DNA from 4 places in the Methylobacterium sp. 1030 genome. Region 2 is predicted to be linked to each of the others. Evidence: riboswitches for the same ligand, from Rfam matches in the RefSeq annotation. Region 2 holds a riboswitch; each other region holds the start of a gene.

Region 1 (4,407 bases), on a different contig from region 2:
GCCCTGCGAGGACTGGCTCCCCACCTGCGTGGACAGCGTCGGCTGGCCGGGGATCGCCGAGATCAGGTTGTCCTTGACGATCCGGTAGCCCGCGACGGTCCATTCGAGGGCGCCGTCGAAGGCCAGACCCTTGGCGCCGATCTCGACCTGATCGCCGGTCGCGAGCTTGAAGCCGGCCAGCGACTGCGACAGCGTGATCAGGCTGTTCACCGGGTCGGTGGCGAAGCTGTACTGGGCGTAGAGCGCGCTGTCCGGCGTCGGGTTGTAGACGAGGCCGAACCGGTAGCCGAGCGCCCGATAGGTCTTCTCGAACCGCGATCCCGTCTGCAGGTCCTCGCGGTTCAGCGTCGGCACGTCGAGGCGCACGCCGGTGAGGAACGAGAGCTTGTCCGACAGGATCACCCGGTCCTCGGCGAAGACCGAGGCCTGGCTCGTCTGCGTCGCGTAGGCCGGGCGCGCCCGGCCGTTCTGCGGGAACAGGCCCGGATCGTAGCCGGTGAGCGGCACGCTCGTGGTCTGGTCGAAGTAGAAGTTGTTGGTGTGGCGGAAGTCGATGTGGTTCACGTCGAAGCCGGCCACGAACTGGTTCGGCAGCCCGAACAGGCTGCCCCGGAACGTCGCGTCGAGGCGGTCTCCGACCTGCTCCTGGCTGTGGTAGATCTCCAGGTAGTCGCCCCGGTCCACGAGCCCGGTGCCGCGGTTGTAGCTGTACTGCTCGACGTCGAGCCAGTGGCGCCGGCTGGTCAGCCGGTAGGCGGTGTTGCGGATCGTGATGTCGGCCGAGGGGGACCACTCGGTCTTGAGCTGGGTCCAGTTGTCGGCCCACGTGATCTTCGCGTCGCGGACGTTGTAGTTGTTGAACCGGATGAGATCCGGGATCCGTCCCTCGACCAGCGGCGTGCCCCAGTAGCGGGCGGGCTCCTGGTAGCCGAGATCGTGGCTCAGGGTGAAGGCGAGGTCGGCGCTCGGCCGGAACAGCAGGGCGGCGGAGACCGCGAGGTTGCGGAAATCGCCCTCCGGCCGCATCCAGCCGTCGGCGCGGTTGCCGCTGACGTTGAGGCGGTACGCGAAGGTGTCGCCGTACTCAGCCTGGCCCAGCGGGCCGCCGGAATCGAGGGCGAGCCGCGCGACCCCGTCGGTGCCGATCACCGCGCGGGCGGCGTTGATCGGCACGAAGACCGGCTTCTTGGGCACCACGTTGATGACGCCGCCGATGGCGCCGTCGCCGTAGAGCACCGAGGACGGCCCGCGCAGCACCTCGATCCGCTCGACGTTCCACGTGTCGAACGGGAAGGTCACGGTGTTGGCGCCGACGTAGAAGCGCGTGCCGTCGTAGAGCTGCTGGATCGAGTTCGGGCCGGCGAAGCCGCGGGACGTGAACGCGCCGTTGCCGTTGCCGGGCGCCGCGATGGTGGTGATGCCGGTCGCGTCCTGGGTCACGGCCTCGGCGATCGTGTCCTGGCCGCGCAGCCGCGCGGTCTCGCCCGACACGATGTCGAGGCTGGCCGGCGTCTCCAGCGGCGTCAGGCCGAGGCGGCTCGCGGTCCGGTCAGGCGTGCGCAGGTTGAGCCCGTTCGGCGGGAGGCGGCTCGGGTCGCCGCCCGCGCCCGCGACCGACAGCTCATCCAGCGTGACCACCTCCTGTGCGGCGGCCGGACTGGCGAGGAGCGCGAGGAGAACGCCGCAGAGCGGGGCCCGCCCGCCGAGGCAGGAGCGATGGGTCGATGGAGACATGGGGAAAGCGGTCCGTGCGCGGCGCGCGCCGGCCCCCGCGTCCTACAAGCATTGTAATAACATTACAATGCGCTCGCTGTCCGGTAGCCTCTGCCCGTGCGGGCGCGCGACGGCGTCCTGCGACAGGGCTCGAGGGGTTCGGGACGGCGGAGACGGGCATGGGGAACGGCGTCGCGGGCGCGCTTGCTGTGGCACGTCACCGCGAACGAGGCCTCGGCGGCCGCCTCCCCTCGGGACTGGCGGCGCCTCGACACCCGCCAGGACACCCCGCCCGGCGCGTTTCGCGTGTGACCACGGCTGACGGCAGGTCTCCTGGCTCGCGGGTCGCCGCCCTCGCACCGTCTTCCCGGGGTGACCCAGTGACGTGGTGGTGAAGGGCTCGCCGCTTACAGTTGCGGGGGCAGCCGCGGCTTCGGGGCGAACCCCTCACCGCGTTCCCTTTTGATCCCCGAGGGGAACCGTCGAACACAGCTTGGCCGTAGCGGGGGCGGGCGTCAACCGTGTGTCCGGTTGTTGCCGTGGATCGGCGCGCTGTGCGCCGGTCCGTTGCGGCCTCGCCGACGACGGGCTAGCCCCTGCGGGATGACGGTCTGGCGGCCCCCTGCGGAGATTCGCGTGAAGGCACTGGGTCTGCCCCGGCGCGGCAACAGCCTGCTCGTGGCCGAGGTCCGCGCGGATGACGGGCGGCTGAAAGGCGTCCGGCCGCTCGGCGGCAGCGTCGCGTTCGGCGAGCGGGTCGAGGACGCCCTGATCCGGGAGTTCCGGGAGGAGCTCGGCGTCACCGTCTCGGTGCTCGGCGGCCCCCGCGTCATGGAGAACATCTTCACGCACGAGGGGCAGGTCGGGCACGAGGTGCTGTTCCTGTTCCCCGTCGCCCTGCCGCCGGGGCGGTTCGACGGGCAGGAGCGCTTCGTCTTCCACGAGGATTCCGGCACCGCCTGCGTGGCGCGGTGGTGCGATCTGGACGGGCTCGACGTGCCGGGCGGTCCCGACCTCTTCCCCGCCGGCCTGAAGGCCCGCCTCCGCGACGCGTGGCGCGCGGAGCTCTGACGGACCGGGCCGGCCCACCGCCTTTGCCGCTCGGCGCGGGCGATGCTACAGCCGGGCAATCCCATCGGTCCGGACGTCCGCGACGCCGCGGCCCATGCGCCCGGACGCTCCGTCCGACGCGGAGACGGGTGCCGGCGGAAGCATGACGATACGACCTCCCAGAAGCGGCGGGCCGACGGGGCGCAAGCCTCAGGCCGGCAAGTCCAGCGCCAGCAAGTTCAGGGGCGGCAAGGCCCAGGCCGACGGCCGCGCCCGCACGGGCCCGCGCACCAGCGCCCGCGACGCCGCCGAGCGCGCGGCCCGCAACCGCGGCGAGGATGCCGGCACCCGCGATCCCTGGGGCGCGCAGGCCGCTGCGGCCCCGGCGCCGGCCCGGCCGCCGAAGCCGCGCCGCGACGCCGCCGCACCGCGCGACGCCGCGGCGGGCAAGCCCGGCGGCCGGCCGCCGGCCAAGCGCTCGGCGGCCCCCTCCCCGGCCCTCGCCACCGCCTCTGCCCCCGCGCCCGGTCCGACCCGGCGCGAGCAGCGCGCCGCCGCCTCCGCGACCCTCGCCTCCGGCGTGCAGACCCTGACCGTCGAGCCGGACGAGGCCGGGATGCGGATCGACCGCTTCCTCACCGCCCGCTTCCCGCTCCTGCCCTTCACCCGCGTGCAGACCATCGTCCGCAAGGGCGAGTTGCGGGTCGACGGCAAGCGCGCCAAGCCGAACGACCGGCTGGAGCCGGGCATGAGCGTGCGCGTGCCGCCGCTGCGCCTCGACCAGCCCACCGAGCGGCCGCGCAGCGCCGCCCGCGAGCAGGACGACGCCGCCTTCATCCGGTCGCTGATCCTCTACGAGGATGCCGACATGATGATCCTCAACAAGCCCTTCGGCCTCGCGGTCCAGGGCGGTTCGGGGACGGTCCGGCACGTGGACGGCCTGCTCGCCGCCCTCACGGGTCCGGACGGCCAGAAGCCGCGCCTCGTCCACCGGCTGGACAAGGACACGGCCGGGTGCCTGATCATCGCCAAGACCCGGCTCGCCGCCGCGACGCTGGCCAAGAGCTTCCGGTCCCGGGCGGCGCGGAAGATCTACTGGGCGCTCACCGCGGGCGTGCCGCGGGTCCGGCAGGGACGCGTCTCGACCTACCTCGCCAAGGAGGAGCCCACCGACGCCGACGCGCGGATGCGGGTCGCCAAGCACGGCGACGAGGGCGCGAGCCACGCGCTGACCTACTACGCGATGGTCGATCAGGCGGCCCAGAAGCTGTCCTGGCTGTCGTTCAAGCCGGTCACCGGCCGCACGCACCAGCTGCGCGCCCACGCGGCCCATATCGGCCACCCGATCGTGGGCGACCCGAAATACTTCTCCGTCGAGAACTGGGAGCTGCCGGGCGGCATCCAGAACCGCCTCCACCTGCTCGCCCGGCGGATCGTCATCCCGCACCCGCGGACCGGCAAGCCGGTCGACGTGAGCGCGCCGCTCCCGCCCCACATGGCGCAGAGCTGGAATCTCCTGGGCTTCGACGCCGCCCGCTACGACCCGATCGTCGAGGCTCCGGAGGCCTGAGCCCGCAGCCAGGGCACGATCGCGTCCGCCAGCGCGTCCGGGGCCTCGAGCGGCAGCATGTGGCCCGACCCGTC
Region 2 (4,407 bases):
GTAGAGGTCAACCGAGAGCGGGTGCCGCAGCCTGGCGAGCTTCGCGAGCCGCAGGCTCGGCAGGCCGGGCTCCGCGGCGTGGGCCTGCCCGACCGACGCGAGGTCGCTGTCGGTGAAGGACAGCACCACGAGGTCGCCGGGCTCCTGCCCGAGATCCACGGCCGCCTCGCCCTCGTCGAGGGAGACGGAATCGATGCGCACGAGGTGCACCGCGGCGACCCCTAGAGCGAGTCCGGGCGGGCGTGCGCGACCGGCCTCATCCCGCGAGGGCCGCCGCGACGGCGTCCTTGTCGAAGCCCTTGAGGCCGATCACCACCAGCGTCCCGTCGCGGGCTTCCCCGGCCCGCCAGGGGCGGTCGAAATGATGGGTCACGCGTCGGCCGACACCCTGCACCACGAGGCGCATCGGCTTGCCCGCGACCTCGGCGAAGCCCTTGATGCGCAGGACGCCGGCGGCCTCGGCCGCCGCCTCGACCCGGGCCGCGAGATCCCCCGCGGTCACCGCCGGGCGCACCGGAAGCGCGACGGTCTCGAAATCGTCGTGGTCGTGGTCCTCGCCCTCGCCGTGATGCGAGGGGCGGGCGTCGAGGTCGTCCTCGGCGGCCGCGCCGAGACCGAGCAGCACCCGCGGGTCGATGGCGCCGTTCTCGGTCTCGACCACCTTCACGGCGCGGGGCAGGTGCCCCTCGACCTCGGCGCGGACCCGCGCCCGCGTCGCGGCGTCGATCAGGTCGGCCTTGTTGACGACCACGAGGTCGGCGCAGAGGAGCTGGTCCTCGAACACCTCCTCCAGGGGGTTGTCGTGGTCGACCGACTGGTCGGCGGCGCGCTGGGCCGCGAGGGCCTCCGGATCCTCCGCGAAGGCGCCCGAGGCCACCGCCGGGCCGTCGACCACCGCGACCACTCCGTCGACGGTCACCCGCGAGCGGATCGCCGGCCACTGGAACGCCTGGACCAGCGGCTTCGGCAGGGCGAGGCCGGAGGTCTCGATCAGGATGTGCTCCGGCGGCTCGGCGCGGCCGAGAAGGGTCTCCAGCGCCGGCACGAAATCGTCCGCGACCGTGCAGCAGATGCAGCCGTTCGGCAGCTCGACGATGGCGTCCTCGGTGCAGCCCTCGACGCCGCAGGCGGCCAGGAAGGACTTGTCGAAGCCGATATCACCGAACTCGTTCACCAGGATCGCGAGGCGGCGCCCCTTGGCGTTCTCGACCACGTGGCGGACGAGGGTCGTCTTGCCGGCCCCGAGGAATCCGGTGACGATGGTGCAGGGGATCTTGTTCACGAGGGTCATTCCGCGGGCTCCAGGGTGCCGGCGGGGACCGGGCGGGGTTCTGGGAAAGGGGGAATGCGGGCGATCACGCCCTTGCGGAACGCCTCCGGACGCTCGCGCCAGGGCACGATGCCGTCCGGGGTCGCCGCGTAGGCCGCGAGCCCGCCGAGGATGATCTCGGCCGAGGCGGCCGGATCCATGTCGCCGTAGACGTAGGTCCAGCGGTCGGCCGCGGCGACCGCCACGGTGCAGGGCCGCTTGCAGACCGAAAGGCACTCCACCGCCTCGACCCGCAGGTCCGGCGTGGGGCCGCTCCGCGCTCGAAGCGCCTCCAGCAGGCGGGCCCCGGCGCGGGGCCCGTCGGGGTCGTCGTCCGGCCGGCGGCAGGTGGTGCAGACGTAGAGAACGGTCTCAGGCACGGGCCGCTCCCCGATCCGCGCCGCGGGCGAAGGCCTGCCACGCCCAGCCGAGCCCCAGCCCGATCAGGATCCAGAACACGAAGCTGATGGCGAGCGACCGCGCGGCGAATTGCGCGGCGAGCGCGGCCGGAAGTTCGGACGCGGCCTCGGGCGCCTGCGGGGCACCGACGACGTGCGGCGCGATGATCAGGACGAGCCCCCCGAGGATCGTGATCAGCGCGCGGCGTATCGTGATCAGGTAGAGCCCCATCCCGGTCGCCGCGGCGGTCATCACCCACCACGCCTGCCGCGTCGCGAGCGGGGCCGCCGCGCTGCCGGGCAGTTCCGGCGGCAGGCCGAGACCCGGCGCGAGCGCGACGCTGGCGAAGGCGGCCACCGCGAAGGCGAGGCCGACCTGCGGCGTGGGTTCGCGGCTGCAGGCGAGCATCACCGCGCCGAGCAGCAGCGCGTAGCCGACGCCGCCCACGAGGGTCGCGAGCCCGGTGAAGGCCATCCGCGGCAGGCCGGGCGCGGGCTGCCATTCCGGCGCGGCGTCGGGCGCGGCGTGGTCGTGCCCGGCATGGGCGAGCACGATCGGGAACGCCTTGATCGGGAGCGCCTTGGCAGCCCGGTTCGGCGCCTCCTGCTGCTCGTAGCGCTCGGCCGCGACGATCAGCGGCGAGGTCAGCGTGAGTTCGAGGCCCGTCACGATGGCAGCCGCGAAGAAGCCGGCGGCGAGGGCCGCCGACAGGAGCCGGATGATCATCCCTGGTCCGGGGACGTCAGTGGCAGGGGAAGTTCTGGGTGTGCCGGAAATCGTGCGCCGCGTTGTGGAGCGCGATCGCCGGCGAGAAGCCCGCCATGAACAGCAGGCCGAGGCCCAGCACGGCCGCGAGTGCGACGGCGATCGGGCGCTCCGACGCGCGGGTGCCGGCGGCGATGGGGGCGAGGGTTTGCGTCGTCATCAGAAGCGTCTCCAGCCGCCCCACCGGCGGCATTGCGGGATCCTGTCGCGACGGCAGGTCTCCTGGCTCGCGGCTCGGCGCGCCCACCGCCTTCCCGGATCGCTCCGGTGGCGCTTGGCGGGCGCTCGCCGCTCACAGTTGCGGGGGCAGCCGCGGAATCGGGGCTTCAAACCCCTCACCGCATTCCCTTTTCACCCCGTCTCCGGGGCACCGTCGCCCGGCCGTTGTAGACGCATGACCGCCGGGACACAACGGAGCGGCGCCGGATCGCGGCCGTTTCCCGCGCCCGCCCCGCGATCGGGGCGGGCTTGACGGCCGCGCCCCGGAGCGGGCACCGCCGCACCCGATACCCGCCCGGCCCCGGCGCGGGCGCTGAACTCCCGGAGACCCGATGGCCCCGACAGACGATCCGACCCCGGTTCTCGTCGATCTCGCGGCAGGCCGTGAGCCGCGGATCGTCTCCGATGTGGGCACGGGAACGACGTGGCTCGAGGTCGACCTCGGCGGCCGCTTCCCGATCCATTCCGTCGCCCTGCGGCCGGGGGAGGGGGCGGTTCCCGCGGAGCCCGGCGACGTCGCGGTGGCGGTCTCGCAGGACGGCGTGACGTGGGCCGAGCCGGACCTCGCCGTCTGGACCGCGACCCCGGACGCCCTCGTCGCCGCGATCGTCCCCGACGAGCGGGCCTGGGCGCGCGCGGTCCGGATCGCCGCGCCCGAACCGGCCCGGATCGCCGGCATCGGCATCCGCGCCGACGAGGCCGCGGTCGACCTGATCGCGCTGCGGGCGATGCTCGGCCTCGACGTGACGCTCCTGAACGAGAAGCCCGGCGCCAACGTCTACGTCACCTACGCGCTCCAGTCGGCGCCCGACCGCGCCAGCCATGCCCTGGTCGGCCTGTCGCTGTTCGAGAACGGCGCCTTCGGCAACTGCCTCGTCCAGTACATCATCGCGGTGACCATCGCGAAGTCGCTCAACCTGAAATACATCAAGGTGCCCAAGGTCGACCGCAGCAAGGTGATCTTCCTGACCGAGCGGCTGACCTGCGACGGCATCACCTTCATCCCGCCGGACGAGCCGCTGCCGGCGGACGGCTACTTTTTGTCGGGCCTGTATTTCGACCCGACGCAGTTCGAGCGCGTGACCGCGCTGCGGGGACCGGCGGATTCGCGCGCGATCGTGCAGAGCGTGATCCGGCCGCTGTTCAACGGTCTGCCGAAGAACTTCCCGGTGAAGCCCGACGACCAGCTCCTGATCCACATCCGGTCGGGCGACATCTTCAGCACCTGGGTCGATCCGCACTACCCGCAGCCGCCCTTCGCGTTCTACCGGATGGTCATCGACCGGCTCCTGGCCGAGGGCCGGATCCGCTCGGTCAAGCTCGTCTTCGAGAACAGGCTGAACCCGGTCATCGCCGAGGTGGAGGCGTACGCGGAGCGGCGCGGATTGCCGGTGGAGATCCAGAGCGAGTCGCTGATCTCCGACGTCGCGGCGCTGGTGAACGGCCGCTACCTCGTCTTCGGGCTGGGGACGTTCGGGCCGGGGATCTGCCACCTCTCGGACCACGTCGAGCAGGTCTTCTACTTCGCGTCGAACTGGCCGCAGGGCTTCCAGTCGATCCCCACAATCGGGAAGGTGGTCGAGGTCCGCGATCTCGAGGGCCGCTACATGAAGGTCGGCGAGTGGCAGAACACCGACGCGCAGCGCCGGACGATGGTGGATTACCCGGCCGAGGCCCTCGCCTTCGACGACGCGTGACCGGCTTGGCGGGCCGGA
Region 3 (4,407 bases), on a different contig from region 2:
CGATCAGGTCCGGGTTCGCCAGCGCCGCCGCTTCGAGGGGCACCTGCCCCAGGCGGTCACGCCCGATCTCGGCCGAGACGTTGACGAGGCCGGCGGCGCGGATCAGCGCGTCCCCGAGCCCGCCGGGTGCCACCGTGAAGGCGTTCGGACGCATCACCAGGGCGCGTAGAGGCCGCTTGGCCGGCACGATGGCGGCAAGACGCGCATCGAGCGCCGCCACCATCGCCTCGCCCCGTTCGGGATGGCCGAGCGCCGCCGCGACCTGCCGGATCTGTGCGCGGACGCCGTCGAGGTCGGCCGGCACGCCGAGTTCGAGCACGGGGGCGCCGACGCGCTTGAGCATGCCCACCGTCGTGCGGGTGGTGAAGGCACCGGCGATGACGAGATCGGGCTTCAAGGCCACGACCTCCTCGGTGAGCCCCCGCGTCACCGGCAGCCCGACCGCCTCGGTCGCGACCGTCGACCCGCGCGAGTCGCGTGCGAGGTAGGTGACCGCCAGCACCTGGTCGCGGTCGGCCAGCCGCAGGACGAGCTCGTCGGCGCACAGGTTCATCGAGACCACCCGCACGGGTGCCGCCGCCGCGCCGATGGGTACGGCGGACATCATGGCCGCGAAGGTGATTACGAGGCGCGACGGCATCGGCGACCTCAGAACGACGTCACGCGGACGCCGCCGTAGACAGCGAGCCCCGGGCCCTGGAAGCCAGTCGGGTTCTGGTAGCGCTTGTCGAACAGGTTATCGATCCGCCCGAATACCGTCAGGGTCTCGCTCCAGGCGTAGTTGACCGACAGGTTCACTAGCGTGAAGCCGGGGGCCTTCAGGCGAGGCACGGAGAAGTCCCGGTTGCCGTCCACGAACGACCCCAGCACGATGAGCGTGCCGGTTATGGTCAGGCCCGGCATCAGGTTCCAGATCGCGGTGGCGCTGACCTTGTTGCGAGGCCGACGCAGCAGCTCCTGGTGGGCGATCTCGTCCTTCGTCACCGTGGTGGTCCAGTCGAGCCGCCCGCTCCAGAACTCGTTGAAGCGCAGGGCGACGAAGCTCTCGGTGCCGTAGGCAGTCGCCTGACCGACGTTCACGTTGGTGGAGAAGGTCGGGTAGTAGGCCGTCTGGATCAGGTTCTTGAAGTCGGTCTGATAGTAGGTCGCGCCCACGGTCATGAACCCGTCGAACAGCGGCTGCTCGAAGCCGCCGTCGAACCCGAAGCTTTCCTCCGGCCGTAGGTTCGGGTTCCCGAAGAAGCGGAAGCCCGGATAGTCCTGGTAGAGCTGGCTCAGGGTCGGCGGTTTGAAGCCGGTCCCGACGCTGCCCTTCAGGCGGGTGTCGGTGGCGGGCACGATGTAGCTCGGCGCCACCCGAAAGGTGGTCGCGCCGCCGAACTGGTCGTTCGAGTCGTGGCGGATGTTGGCGACCAGCGCGGCGCCCGCGAAGGGTGTCGTCTGAAGCTCGGCGAAGCCGGCGGAGTTGCCGTTGGACCGGTCGATGCCGGTCGTCTCGAAGCGCTCGTCCTCGCGCTGTGCCCCAAACAGGACGAGGTTGCCGGGTGAGACCTGCCAGTCGCCGCGGTAATCGAACCGGGTCCGCTCGCCGAGGTAGGTGGTGGGTGTCGGCGGCGCGAGCGGGTCGAGCGGGCCGGCGAATAGCCGGTCGAACTTCGAGTAGTTCGCCCCGAAGACGTTGTGGAAGCCCGGCACCGGCGTCCACTCGGCCTCGCCCCTCATGATCAGTTGCTGCTGGTCGTTGAGGTTCCGGTACGGCAGCGGCACGTACGGGAAGCCGCCGTCGGCCTGGTCGAGGTAGGCGCTGTCGGAGAAGCGCAGGACGTAGTTGAGGCGGAACTCGTCGGTGAGTTGCGCCCCGAGCTTGGTCGAGACCGTCTTGATGTCGGTGAAGGCGGTCCGCAGCGGTACGCCGCGGGGCAGCAGCTCGAACGGGGTGACCTGCACGGCGGATTGCCGGATGTGGCCGACCGACACCGAGTAGTCGAAGATCCCCTCCGAGCCGGAGACGTTGCCGAACTGGTTGAAGGTGCCGAACGAGCCGCCTTCGACCGTCGCCATTGCCCGAGTTGGCCCTTCGCCACGCTTGGTCACGACGGAGATGACGCCGCCGATGGCGTCGGCCCCGTAGAGGCCGCTCTGGGGCCCGCGCAGCACTTCGATCCGCGAGAGGTCGTAGGTCTGCAACTGGCTGAAGTCGAAGGCGCGGTTCGGGGTCGAGGGGTCGTTGACGTCGATGCCGTCAATCTGAACCTTCACGTGGTTCGAGTTGGTGCCGCGGATGAAGACCGAGGTCTGGCCGCCGGCGCCGCCGGTCTGCACGACGTTGAGGCCCGGCACCTGCTGCAGAGCATCCGGCACCGTCCGGCGCTGCTGCTCCTGAAGCAGGCGGTCGGTGAGCACGGTGACACTCGATCCTGTGTTGGCAATCGGCGTCGGCACGCCGGTGGCCGACACGGAGATCTCGGACAGCGAGACCGCGGCCTGCGCGCCTCCCTGAGCATCGGCGAAGGGCGCGGCGACCTGCTGCGAGCGGGCGGGAATGGAGACGAGCAGCGCGGATGCGGCGCAGGACAACGCCAGCGTGCGCCGGAGCGCGGAGGAAACGGGACTGGACACGGGACGGCCTCGGGGGACGGCTGTGGCACGTCACCGCGAACGAGGCCTCGGCGGTCGCGTCCTCCAAGGAACCACGACGCCGCGACACCTCCCAGGACACCCCGCCCGGCAAGCTCCGCGTGTGACCACGGCTGACGGCAGGTCTCCTGGCTCGCGGGTCGTCGCCCTCTCATCGTCTTCCCGGGCGAGGCCGCCCAGTGACGTGGTGATGAAGGACTCGCCGCTTACAGTTGCGGGGGCAGCCGCGGCATCGGTCGAGCCCTCACGGGCGTGACCTCACCGCGTTCCCTTTTGATCCCCGAGGGGAACCGTCACGCTCAAGCTAAGCTGCGGTGCATCTATCCGTCAACGCACGGAAGCACATTGTTCAGATGTGTGGCTTTTGAGGCGTCAATCGATGTCTGAGCAGGGTGGATTTCCGCCGATCCGTTTTGAATTCACACCCTCGCCAAGCGACGAACGTCCGCCGGGCTATCACAGGATTGAGGTGGGGCGTGCTGAACACCTCTGCGAAGGGTGTCCAATCCTCGGTCGCGGTGAACACCCTGTAGGAAATGGTTCACGGTCAAGCTTGGGCAGTGTATGACGTTCGGCAACGATCCTCATACCGCGACCCATACATGACCAAGTCGGCGACCCTCGCCGTCGCCGCGTTGGCGGCGAGCTTCCTCGGACCGCCCCAGACAGCCGCCGGGCAACTCACCTACTCGTGGCCCTCGAACGTCGGACCGCTGAACCCGCACCTCTACGCGCCCAACCAGATGTTCGCGCAGGCGAGCCTCTACGAGCCTCTGGTAAAGTACCGCGATGATGGATCGGTCGAGCCCTGGCTCGCGACCTCGTGGAACATCTCTGAGGACGGGCGGACCTACGATTTCGTCTTGCGCCCCGGCGTCACCTTCAGCGACGGGGTTCCCTTCGACGCGGCCGCGGTCAAGGCGAACTTCGACGCGATCCTGGCCAACCGCCCGCGGCACGCGTGGCTCGATCTCGTCCAGCAGATCGAACGCACAGAAGTTGTTGGGCCTCTGGCGTTCCGCCTCGTCCTGAAGGCGCCGCACTACCCGACACTGCTCGAACTTTCCCTGCCGCGGCCCTTCCGGTTCCTGTCTCCGAAGGCCATGGGCCCCGGCGGTACGACGGCCGTCAACATCAGGGCGCCGGTCGGCACAGGGCCGTGGCGGCTCGTCGACACCCAGCTCGGCGTCTCCGACACGTTCGAGAGCAACCCGGGTTACTGGGGCCCGAGACCCATCTTCGACCGGCTCGTCGTCAAGGTCATCCCCGATCCTAACACCCGCGTCATCGCCCTGCAGACGGGGGAGATCGACCTCGTCTACGGCGCGGGCGGACAGATTCCTTCGGAAGCCTTCGTCCGACTTCGAGACATGGCCCCGAACTTCGCCTCAGCGGTCTCGCCGCCGCTGGCGACCCGGGTGCTCGCGATGAACTCCGCGCGCTTCCCGACAGATGATCGGGCGGTCCGCCTCGCCATCAACCACGCCGTCGACAAGGACACGCTGGTCCGGACGGTACTCGATGGGATCGAGCCGCGCGCGGACTTCCTGTTTGCGCCGCGCGTGCCGTACGCCGACGTCGGGCTGAAGCCCTACGGCTTCGACCGGGCCGCGGCCTCCCGCATGCTCGATGCAGCCGGCTGGACGCTTGGGCGTGACGGCGTGCGTGCGAAGGACGGACGCCGCCTTGCCGTCGAGGTTGATTTCGTCGGTACAAACGCTCAGCAGCGGGCGATTGCCGAGGTTCTCCAGGCCGACCTTGGGCGCGTGG
Region 4 (4,407 bases), on a different contig from region 2:
ACGAACGACACGGACGAGCCGGGCTGCTGGCTCTCCTCGACGAGGCGGATCTTCTCGGTGGTGGACCAGCGCCGGCGACGCTGAACGCCGGTCATGATCTCGCCGTGCACCGGCGGGGCGGTCGGATCGGATGACATAGCCTTACCCATAGGCCAACGCCTATGCCTTCGTGAGCTATGCCGCCTGTCCGGTCAAAACGGGGTGCGGTTCAGTGGCTGCTTTCACGACGCTTCGATGGCCGTCCGCACGGCTAGAGCCGTGCCCGCTCAGGTAGCAACGGCCAAGTCGGTATCGTAACCGGCGGCAGCGATGCAGTTGCGGCATTCGTGGGCTGTGAAGCGAGCGAAGGCCTGCCGGATGGTGTGCCATAGGTCTGGGACAGTGCGGGCCGCCGCGGTTCGGAGCAGGCCCTTCAACTTGGCGAAGATCTGCTCGATTGGATTAAAATCCGGGCTGTAGGGCGGAAGGTAGAGCAAACTCGCACCGGCAGCCTCGATGGCCTCGCGCACACCCGTCACCTTGTGGGCCTGCAGGTTGTCGAGGATGACGGTATCGCCGGGCCTGAGCACGGGCACGAGCGTGTCGGTGACGTAGGTCCGGAAGCGTGCGCCGTTGGTGGCGCCGTCGAACAGGGTGGTGGCACACAGCCCATCGCTGCGCAGGGCGGCGGTGATGGTGGTGGTCTTGTAGTGTCCGTGCGGGACGGCGAGGCGACAGCGCTCACCGCGCGGGGCTCGACCGTAGCGGCGCGCCATGTTGGTGGCCGCAGCCGTCTCGTCGAGGAAGACCAGCCTGTCGGGATCGAGGGCGTCCTGGTTCTCGAACCAAGCCTCGCGAGCGGCCCTTACGTCCTCGCGCGCCTGCTCGGCAGCGTGGATCGCCCCTTTTTACGGGTGATGCCGTGCCGGGCGAAGAAGCGGGACAAGCTGCTCGTGCTGGTCTGCACGCCGCGCTCGGCCAAGGCGTCGCGCAACTCGTGCAGGAAGATCGCCGACTGCGCCTCGTAGGTCGTCAGGATCAGTTCGGCCTGCGCCTCGATCCGGTGCGAGGCATGATCGCCACCCGACGGCTTGGGCGTGAGCTGCCCATCTTGGCGGAACTGTTCCGACCAGCGACTGGCACTGGACACGCTGACACCGAACCGGGTTGCCGCCTGATGACAGGAGGCCCCCTCCGAAATGGCGGAGACGACACGCTGGCGTAGATCGACGGACAACGGTGAAGGCATCGGCATGCTCCTTCACCCCTCAACGTCTCAGAGCCCGAGCCGTCCCAACACGCTCGGGCGCAGCTCTAGGTTGGGTTGGGAGCCGAACGGCGGCTTAGGGTGGTTTCCGGCCAATCGGCTTTGAAGCATCAAACCCAAAGAGCGGTCGTTCGACCCATTGCAGGAGCTGGCCAAACGCCAAAGCCGGCGTCACGGCGGCGCTATTACGACGCTCGCGTTGACTCACGAGTTCGTGAGGCTGTAGCTGAGCAGTGACGGTTCCCCTCGGGGATCAAAAGGGAACGCGGTGAGGGTGACAGCCCGATGCCGTGGCTGCCCCCGCAACTGTAAGCGGTGAGTCCTTCACCACCATGTCACTGGGTCAAGCCCCGGGAAGACGGTGCGAGGGCGATGACCCGTGAGCCAGGAGACCTGCCGTCAGCCGTGGTCACACGCGAAACGCGTCGGGCGGGGTGTCCTGGCGGGTGTTGAAGCGCCGCCCGGTGAGGTAGGCGCCGAGGCCTCGTTCGCGGTGACGTGCCACAGCCGTCCCGAGGTCCCAGGCCCGTGTCCCGTCCCGCTCCGCAATGGTGGCTTCGCGCGTCCGTCGCGTCGCTCGCGCTCGCCCTCCAGGGGGTGACCCCAACCACCGCCCAGAGCCCACGAGCCGAGACCGCCCCGGCATCGGTCGTTCTCGACCCGCTCTCGGTCGAGGGTAGCTACACGGCCGCCCCCAAGTACCAGGTCAAGGACCTCTACAGTGGCACTAAGACGGTCACGCCGCGTCTCTCGCTGCCTCAGCACGTCGACGTCGTGCCTCAAGAGGTCCTGCGGGACACCGCCGCCACGCGCGTCGAGCGCGCCCTCGACTACGTGCCGGGCGTCGGCAAGCAGAACGATTTCGGAGCCCAGAACCTCGCGCTCTACTCAGTGCGCGGCTTCGCCACCCAGGACATCTTCTTCAACGGCTTCAACATCGCCCGCGGATACAATGGCGCGCCGGACACCCAGAACGTGCAGTCCATCGAGGTGCTTAAAGGACCTAGCGGGGCACTTTATGGGCGCAGCGATCCGGGCGGCACCATCAACATCCTCACTAAGCAGCCCGTCGCCTTGCCCTTCGTCGAGATGGGCACGCTGTTCGGAAGTTTCGGCACGGCGCGCACCACCGTCGACGCCGGCGGACCGCTGAACGAGGAGGGCACCGTCCTCTACCGGTTCAACGGCGCGCTCGCCCGGCAGGACAGCTTTCGCGATTTCGTCGACGGCGACCGCGTCCTGGTCGCGCCCGTGGTGAGTTGGTTGATCAGCCCAGATACCAAGCTCACCGTCGAGGCGCAGTACCTTCGCAACCGTCAGACCTTCGACCGCGGGACGGTCGCGGTGAACAACCGCCTGGGCCTCGTCCCGCGTTCGCGATTCTTCGGTGAGCCGGGCGACGACTCGGTGTCAGAAGCCGGGATCCTGCAGATCCGCCTGGATCACGCCTTCAATGCCGACTGGCAGCTCAGGGTTGCCGGCCACTTCAACACCGGCAGCCTGACCGGCCTGCAGACCGGCGCGACCGGCCTCCTCGACGACGGCCGCACCCTGCTGCGCGAGTTCCGCCGGCACGACTTTACCTGGGGCGTGGCCATCGGTCAGGCCGAACTCGTCGGGCACTTCGCCACCGGGCCGTTCGCGCACACCGTGCTGCTCGGCCTTGAGCACGAGCGCTACAACAGCACCGACAACCTGCTGCGCTCGACGCCGCGGCTCGACCCGTTCGCCATCGACCTGTTCAACCCGGTCTACGGCCAGCCGAAGCCGCCCATCACGCGGCGCTACAGCGCGAGCGAGAACGTCGGGAACACCGCCGTCTACGTGCAGGACCAGATCGCGCTTAGTCCGGAGTGGAAGCTGCTCCTCGGCAACCGGACCGACTTCTACAACCAGACCTTCCGCGACAAGGTCAGCAACGAGCGCACGGAGCAGGACCGGACCGGCTTTTCACCGCGTGCGGGTCTCGTCTACCAGCCGCTCTCCTTCCTCTCGTTCTACGGCAACGTGGCGGCCTCGTTCCGGCCCAATACCGGCTTCGACATCGCGACCCGCCCCTTCGCCCCCGAGACCGGCTTCGGCTACGAGGCCGGGGTCAAGCTCGACCTCTTCACGGGCTTGAGCGTGACGGGAGCGGCCTTCCACATCGAGAAGGAGAATGTCCTCACCACCGACCCGAGGGACTTCTTCTTCCAGATCGCCGCCGGGGCGGTGCGCAGCCAGGGCTTCGACTTGAGCTTCGTCGGACAGGTAACGCCGGAGTTTCGTGTGATCGGGGGCTACGCCTTCATCGACGCCGCCGTGACCCGCGACGAGGTCCTGAGGGTCGGCTCGCCGCTCCTCAACATCCCGCGCCACTCCGGCAGCCTGCTCGGCGTCTACGAGGTCCAGGCCGGCGACTGGAAGGGTTTTGGGTTCGGCGGAGGCGTCCGGGCCGTCGGCTCGCGTCTCGGGGACAGCGGCAACGAGCGGTTCCGGCTCCCGGGCTACGTGCTGACCGACGCCCTGGTCTACTACCGCTACGAGAACCTGCGCTTCGGGCTAAACGTCGATAACATCTTCGACGAGACCTACTACGAGCGCTCCTACAACGCCTTCTGGGTCGGCGTCGGCGAGCCCCGGCGGGTGATCGTCAGCATGACGGCGCGGTTCTGATGGGCGTGCATCCGGGCATTCTGGAGGCGACGGCAGAGGAATCGGCCAGGACCGGACGCATCGCCTTTATCGACGCCTTGCGCGGGCTGGTGATGGTGCTGATGCTCCTCGACCACCTGCGCGAGACCTGGTTCCTGCACGTGCCCGTCGCCGACCCGATGGATGCCAGGACCGCCATGCCGGCCCTGTATCTCGCCCGCCTCGCGGTCAGCCTGTGCGCGCCCATCTTCATCGTGCTGACGGGGGTGGCCGCGTACCTGTTCAGCACCCGGCACACCCTGGGGGAAACGCGCGCCTATCTCGTGAAGCGCGGCCTCGTCCTGATAGCGTTTGAGGTCTTCTACCTCTCGGAGCTGTACTGGGGCGTCGCCAGCCCGACGCTGTGGCTTCAGGTGATCTGGTGCATCGGCGTGTGCATGATCGTCCTGGCCGCGCTGATCGGCCTGCCGCGGTCGTTTCTTCTCGCCTTCGGGATGCTGCTCGTTTGCGGTCACAACCTCCTCGAC

What was found. A riboswitch is a leader RNA that binds a small molecule or an ion and turns the genes downstream of it on or off. The one in region 2 is predicted to bind cobalamin.
Region 1: another riboswitch for cobalamin. It lies ahead of ABIC30_RS17815 (TonB-dependent receptor); the one in region 2 lies ahead of ABIC30_RS16770 (CbtB domain-containing protein).
Region 3: another riboswitch for cobalamin. It lies ahead of ABIC30_RS06265 (TonB-dependent receptor plug domain-containing protein); the one in region 2 lies ahead of ABIC30_RS16770 (CbtB domain-containing protein).
Region 4: another riboswitch for cobalamin. It lies ahead of ABIC30_RS06200 (TonB-dependent siderophore receptor); the one in region 2 lies ahead of ABIC30_RS16770 (CbtB domain-containing protein).

What each region holds. Positions count from the first base shown of each region.
Region 1 covers NZ_JBEPKM010000011.1:172,349-176,755, reverse strand. Annotated here, with positions in the region: gene ABIC30_RS17815 (TonB-dependent receptor) at 1-1,734, opposite strand, end outside; cobalamin riboswitch at 2,020-2,212, opposite strand; gene ABIC30_RS17810 (NUDIX hydrolase) at 2,350-2,784, shown strand; gene ABIC30_RS17805 (RluA family pseudouridine synthase) at 2,927-4,333, shown strand; gene ABIC30_RS17800 (alpha/beta fold hydrolase) at 4,300-4,407, opposite strand, start outside.
Region 2 covers NZ_JBEPKM010000010.1:252,395-256,801, reverse strand. Annotated here, with positions in the region: gene cobN (cobaltochelatase subunit CobN) at 1-210, opposite strand, end outside; gene cobW (cobalamin biosynthesis protein CobW) at 257-1,291, opposite strand; gene ABIC30_RS16780 (DUF1636 domain-containing protein) at 1,288-1,689, opposite strand; gene ABIC30_RS16775 (CbtA family protein) at 1,682-2,434, opposite strand; gene ABIC30_RS16770 (CbtB domain-containing protein) at 2,451-2,633, opposite strand; cobalamin riboswitch at 2,669-2,863, opposite strand; gene ABIC30_RS16765 (discoidin domain-containing protein) at 3,025-4,389, shown strand.
Region 3 covers NZ_JBEPKM010000003.1:368,499-372,905, reverse strand. Annotated here, with positions in the region: gene ABIC30_RS06270 (ABC transporter substrate-binding protein) at 1-640, opposite strand, end outside; gene ABIC30_RS06265 (TonB-dependent receptor plug domain-containing protein) at 649-2,619, opposite strand; cobalamin riboswitch at 2,739-2,947, opposite strand; gene nikA (nickel ABC transporter substrate-binding protein) at 3,240-4,407, shown strand, end outside.
Region 4 covers NZ_JBEPKM010000003.1:349,702-354,108, forward strand. Annotated here, with positions in the region: partial or broken gene ABIC30_RS06190 (IS3 family transposase) at 1-149, opposite strand, end outside; one part of gene ABIC30_RS06195 (IS630 family transposase) at 267-877, opposite strand; one part of gene ABIC30_RS06195 (IS630 family transposase) at 877-1,228, opposite strand; cobalamin riboswitch at 1,467-1,661, shown strand; gene ABIC30_RS06200 (TonB-dependent siderophore receptor) at 1,775-3,901, shown strand; gene ABIC30_RS06205 (acetyltransferase domain-containing protein) at 3,901-4,407, shown strand, end outside.